DNA from 2 places in the Enterococcus sp. AMC2644 genome. Region 2 is predicted to be linked to the other one. Evidence: predicted binding sites of a transcription regulator. Region 2 holds the regulator's gene; the other holds the start of a gene.
The links. The regulator LexA, encoded in region 2, represses DNA repair genes until DNA is damaged. The targets are predictions, from matches to a motif close to CNAACANNTGTTNG.

Region 1 (3,439 bases), 280 kb from region 2:
CAGCACGTCCTATAGTTTGGACTAATGACCGTTCGCTTCGTAAAAATCCTTCTTTATCAGCATCTAAAATTGCTACTAACGAAACTTCTGGAACATCCAAGCCCTCACGCAGTAAATTAATTCCAACTAATACATCAAATTCTCCTAAGCGTAAGTCGCGAATAATTTCTGTACGTTCTAATGTTTTAATATCACTATGAAGATACTTTACTTTAATTCCTAATTCTTTGAAATAATCAGTTAAGTCTTCAGACATTTTTTTCGTTAATGTTGTAACAAAAACACGCTCATTTTTTTCTACACGTTCATTAATTTCACCAACTAAATCATCAATTTGTCCCATAATTGGGCGAACCTCAATGATGGGATCTAATAAACCAGTAGGTCGGATGATTTGTTGAACAACACTATCTGTCTGCTCATGTTCATAAGGCCCTGGTGTTGCTGAAACATAAATAATTTGGTTAACATGCTTTTCAAATTCTTCTAACCGTAACGGACGGTTATCCAGTGCAGAAGGTAAACGAAAACCGTAATCGACCAGCATTTGTTTTCTCGCACGGTCCCCATTGTACATACCTCTAATTTGAGGCATAGTCACATGTGACTCATCAATAACAATAAGATAGTCATCTGGAAAGAAGTCAATTAATGTGTAGGGTGGTTCGCCTTCTTGACGTCCATCCATATGTCTAGAATAATTTTCAATTCCTGAGGTATAGCCCATTTCACGCAACATCTCTATGTCATAATTTGTCCGTTGCTCCAATCGTTGTGCTTCTAACAACTGATTATTTTCTTTTAAAATAGTCAACCTCAGATCTAATTCTTTTTGAATAGAAGTAATAGCGTGTTCCATATGATCGCTATCAGTTAAAAAGTGAGTTGCTGGAAAAATTGATACATGCTCCGTTTCACCTAAAATTTCACCCGTTAAAGCATCCACTTCACGAATTCGATCAATTTCATCTCCAAAAAATTCTACACGTAACGCTCGCTCATCACGTGAAGCTGGGAAAATTTCTACAACATCCCCTCGTACACGAAAACGACCACGTTGAAAATCAATATCATTTCTTTCAAATTGAATTTCAATTAATGAACGCAACAACTGATCACGGCTAATTTCCATACCTACACGTAAAGAAACAACTTGCTTTTGGTACTCCATTGGTGAACCCAAGCCAAAAATACACGACACAGAGGCAACAACTATCACATCATTGCGTTCTAATAATGCACTAGTTGCAGAATGTCGTAATTTATCTATTTCATCGTTGATACTTGAATCTTTTTCAATATAAGTGTCACTTGAAGGAACATACGCTTCAGGTTGATAATAATCATAATAACTAACAAAATATTCTACGGCATTGTTTGGGAAAAACTCTTTAAATTCTCCATATAATTGACCTGCTAAAGTTTTATTATGAGCAATAATCAACGTAGGTTTATTAACATTTTGAATAACATTCGAAATTGTATATGTCTTTCCTGTACCTGTCGCTCCTAGCAAAATTTGTTCTTTTTTATTTGCTAGCACACCTTCTGTCAACTCTTTAATTGCTTCGGGCTGATCTCCTGCAGGTTGATATTTGGAGACTAATTCAAAATGATGAGTAGTATCTCTTTCAATCATAAAATGCATGCCTTCTTTCTTCTTTAAAAGTCTTGAATATCAAGACCATCTACTTTCATTATTTTAACACAGCGAACATACTTTCGCTATTTTTTCTAACTTTTCAATCAAAAAAGGTTATTATGTCGTTATTTCTGACATTGAATGTCAGAAGAAAAGATTTTTTTTGTAAATTCCGGCTATTTTCTTGCCTAGTGCAAAAGCTTTGATATATAATTTTGTAATATCTGACACTTAGGAGGAATTATTTAATATGAAAAGAAAAACTCTATTCATTTCATTATTTTCGTTTATAATGACGTTATTCTTTTTTTCTAGCGTGACAACACTCGCTGCTGAAAAAACTTATAAAATAGGTACGGATGTCACATTCGCCCCTTTTGAATTCCAAAACGAAAAAAATGAATACGTTGGGATCGATATCGATTTGTTAAAAGCTATCGCTGACGATCAAGATTTTGACGTTGACTTGCGCCCTCTTGGGTTCGATTCATCTATACAAGGAGTTCAATCAAATCAATTGGATGCTATGATCGCTGGGATGAGTATCACAGACGAACGCAAAAAAAGCTTTGATTTCTCTGATCCATATTTTGACAGTGGTATTCAAATGGCTGTAAAAGCTGATGATAATGACACCACTTCTTTAGATGATTTAAAAGGAAAAACGGTTGGTGCTAAAGTTGGTACAGAAAGTGCAACTTTTTTAGAAGACAACAAAGATAAGTATGAATTTGATGTCAAAAACTACGATGATGCAACTGGTTTATACGGTGCAATTAAAAATGGGACAGTCGTTGCAATCTTTGATGATTTTCCTGTTTTGGGATACGCTATTAACCAAGGCGAACAATTAAAATTAGTTGGTGAGCCAGAAAAAGGAAATTCTTATGGTTTTGCTGTTAAAAAAGGCGAAAATAAAGAATTACTAGACAAGTTCAATACTGGATTAAAGAAAATGAAAGAATCTGGTGAATACGATAAAATTGTTGCTAAATATATTACCTCTGGCACAGAAGAAGCTGAATCTGGCGAGATGAAAAAAATCGAGCCTAAGAAAGATTCATATATTATAGCTAGTGATTCTGCATTTGCTCCCTTTGAATTCCAAGATGAAAATAATCAATATATTGGAATTGATGTGGACTTATTAAATCGTGTAGCTGAACTACAAGGCTTTAACATTCGTTTCAATCACATTGGCTTCTCTGGTGCAGTTCAAGCAGTCGAAGGTAATCAAGCAGACGGTATGATTGCTGGAATGTCAATTACAGATCAACGAAAAGAATCTTTTGATTTTTCAGACCCTTATTTTGAAAGTGGCATTCAATTAGCTGTTAAGACTGGGACAACGGACATTACTTCTTATGAAGATTTAGATGGAAAAACAGTTGGTGCTAAAGTTGGTACAGAAAGCGCTGATTTCTTAGAAAAAAATAAAGATGAATACAATTATAATATTAAGTATTACGATGCTGCAGATCAATTGTATGATGCTGTTCGTGTTGGAGCAATTGACGCTTTAATGGATGACTATCCAGTAATTGGTTACGCAATTGCTCAAGGCCAAGAATTAGAAACGCCAATTGACCGTGAATCCGGTGGCGAGTATGGTTTTGCTGTTAAAAAAGGGCAAAATCCTGAATTAGTAGAAATGTTTAATGAAGCTTTAGCTGAAATGAAACGCACTGGTGAATATGATGAAATTGTTTCTCGCTATATTCAAGATGGTAAAAAAGCTGAAAGTAGCGTGAATGAATCGACATTCACTGGTTTAATTAAAAACAACTACAAAATCTT
Region 2 (3,439 bases):
TTAAAACGTGCCGCCACTTCTTCTGGTACAGCAAACTCAGGATAGTCCCATCCGTACGCTTTTTTCGCTGCTTGGATGCCTTCTGCTCCTAATGGTGCGCCATGGACAGCAGAGGTACCTGCATTTGGTGCACCAAAACCAATCACTGTTTTCACTTCAATCAATGTTGGTTTGTCTGTTTCAGCTTGTGCTTCTTCAATAGCTTTTGAAATAGCTGCTAAATCTGTTCCTTCTTTTACAAGAATATGTTGCCAACCGTAAGCTTCAAAACGTTGACCAACGTTTTCTGTAAAAGCTTTTGAAGTTGGACCGTCTAAAGAAATATCATTTGAATCATATAACACAATTAATTTACCTAATTTCAAATGACCGGCCATTGAAGCTGCTTCTTGAGAAACACCTTCCATTAAATCACCATCACCACATAAACCATACGTGTAATGATCGACAACGTTAAAGTTTTCACGGTTATACGTTGCTGCTAGATGTGCTTCAGCCATTGCCATCCCAACAGTCATTGCAATTCCTTGTCCTAATGGGCCAGTTGTCGCTTCAACACCATCAGTATGCCCCACTTCTGGATGTCCAGGTGTACGACTCTCCCATTGACGGAAGTTTTTCAAGTCATCGGTTGTCACATCGTACCCAGCACAATGCAATAAGCTATATAATAACGCCGAACCATGTCCTGCAGAAAGTACAAAACGGTCACGATCGACCCAATTACGAGAAGTTTTTGGATTTACTTTCAAATGTTTTGTCCATAATGCATAGGCCATTGGGGCAGCCCCCATTGGTAGTCCTGGATGTCCAGAATTTGCTTTTTGTACCGCATCAATACTCAATGTACGTAACGTATCAACACCAAGTTGATCAATTTTATCAAACAATACTAACGCCTCCTATTTAGGTTTTTTTTACCTATATTACACATCTATTATAAAAGATACCTCTACAATTATCAACACTTTTTGCATAGGTATCTTTTATTTTACTTTCTATTGTGTAAACCTTTCGCTTTTTGAATTTGTTTTAATTTTTCAGGAGTCACATCGTTCCCTTCTGGATCGACTACTTTCATCCCCTCAATATGATGCTTCATTCCACCTCGAAAAGCTTTAATATACTCTTGTCTTAAAGCTTGTTGCTCCTCTTGTTCCTTTTCAGAAAGACCTTCTGTTTTTTTCTTTTTAGCTAGCTCATTGATTCTATCTATTTTTTCTTTGGATAACATGGTATCAAGCCCCTTTCTTCTCCATCTTATACAAAAGAATAAAAAAATACAATCAAAACAGAAAGCGAACGTTTGTTTGATTTTTTTCAAGGCGTATGTTACACTACATTTAATAATATTAGTCATATTTTCCATTTTATAATGATTTAACTATAGGAAAGAAGGTGTTCGTTTTGGCAAAACGTACAGAGAACCGACAACTTGAAGTGTTAAAATTTATTCATAATCGGGTCAGTGAAAAAGGGTACCCACCTACCGTGAGAGAAATTGGTGAAGCTGTTCAACTTTCCTCCACTTCAACCGTTCATGGTCATTTATCACGTTTAGAAAAAAAAGGCTTAATCCAAAGAGATCCTACAAAGCCCAGAGCAATTGAATTAACTCCACTCGGCTTAGAAACGATTGGTGCACAACAACAAAAAATTCCTTTATTAGGCGTGGTAACTGCTGGAGAACCTATTTTGGCGGTAGAAGAAGCTTCTGACTTTTTCCCAATTCCTCCCAATTTAATTGAAGATAACGGACAATTGTTTATGCTAACTATCCGTGGTGAAAGTATGATTAATGCTGGTATCTTGGATGGTGATCAAGTAATCGTCAGAAAACAAGATATTGCTGGAAATGGCGATATTGTGATTGCTATGACAGATGATGATGAAGCAACATGTAAAAGGTTTTATAAAGAAAAAACACATATTCGTTTACAACCAGAAAATGATTATATGGAACCTATTATTTTATCAAGCGTTAAAATTTTAGGGTTAGTTGTTGGTTTGTATCGTCACTTTTAAACAGAACCTCCAATCCAGAGACAGGATTGGAGGTTCTGTTTAGTTTAGTTTGAAAGAATTTCTGCTGCTAAACCAGCAATAAAATCAGGATGTGTATTCGGCATATCTAAGCGATGATAGATTCCACCTAATTTCTCTACTAACTCCTTACATTCTATATCATTATCATAAAGAGTCTCTAAATTATCGGCAACAAAACCAAAAGGTAAATAGATAATTTCTTCATATCCATTTTCTAATAGTTCTTCTGTCACATCTTCTACACGTGGGCCAATCCATTTATCTGCCGTACGGCCAGCACTTTGCCAAGCATGACCAAAGTCCAATGAGCCTGCTACTCGTTGAGCAATTGCTTTAGCTGCACTTTGTATTTCATCGACATATGGGTCGCCATTTAGCAATAAACGCTCTGGTAAGCTATGAGCAGTGAATAAAAATTTTTGTTTCTTATCAGAACTCAAAATAGTTTGAATTTGAGTTGACCAAAAAATTTGAAATCCTTCTTGTTGCCAAAAATGACGATGCTCAATATATGAAATTTCTGGGTAAACTGCCAACTCTTTTTCGACACGGTCATGGTATTGCTTAATAAAACTAGAATCATGTGGTGCTAGAACCATTCCATGGATTACCTTAAATCCTTGGTCTACAATTTCTTTTACTGTCTCTTCAATGAAAGGATGAATGTGACGTAAACCAGTAAATACATGATATTCGACTGTACTCGTTGCATTTAATTTTTCTTCAACAGCTAAGCGTTGGGCCTCTGTAATTTTAGCTAGTGGGGAAACACCTCCAATTTCTTCATAACGCCCAGCCAATTCATCATAAAGCTCTTGCGAAGGCTCTTTCCCATGACGAATATGGGTATAATAATCCCAAATTTCATCTGTGTTATTGGGCGTTCCATAACTCATTAATAAAACTGCTTGCTTTTGCATGATAAATTATGCCTTCTTTCTCATATAAAAAATAAATATTAGTGTAATAACCATTAAGCCAACTAGCATCTGTGAAAAACCAAGAGAACCTGTAGCATGCGCTAACACTCCTATTATAGTAATCCCAATCGTCATTCCTAGCTTTTTACAAACAGATAATAAACTCAAAGAAGCATTACGATTTCTAGGAGAAGCTTCTACTACTAACACTTGTAAAGGAACAGTCATCAATGCCCCAATAGCAATTCCAAAGAATAATAGACCAATCAAGAAGATTTGGAACGATACAACAGAAAAATACATCGTGACCAAACTAACAAAAACAAGTCCCATTGTTCCTATTGTAGAATTTGTTGCGCCTTTTCTATCTGTCCAAATACCAGCAATTTTAGAACCGATAAAAGTTCCTATTGCCATTACAGTCATCAATGATCCTGCTTTTCTCGCATCAAGATGGAAAGTCATTTCCATAA

Region 1: the regulator LexA is predicted to act here: its motif matches at 1,712-1,725, upstream of uvrB (excinuclease ABC subunit UvrB).

What each region holds. Positions count from the first base shown of each region.
Region 1 covers NZ_CM177095.1:2,737,633-2,741,071, reverse strand. The annotation lists gene uvrB (excinuclease ABC subunit UvrB) at 1-1,639, opposite strand, end outside; gene AC4BC5_RS13305 (amino acid ABC transporter substrate-binding protein/permease) at 1,893-3,439, shown strand, end outside.
Region 2 covers NZ_CM177095.1:3,020,637-3,024,075, forward strand. The annotation lists gene tkt (transketolase) at 1-890, opposite strand, end outside; gene AC4BC5_RS14650 (DUF896 family protein) at 992-1,234, opposite strand; gene lexA (transcriptional repressor LexA) at 1,408-2,025, shown strand; gene hemH (ferrochelatase) at 2,070-2,966, opposite strand; gene AC4BC5_RS14665 (MFS transporter) at 2,973-3,439, opposite strand, start outside.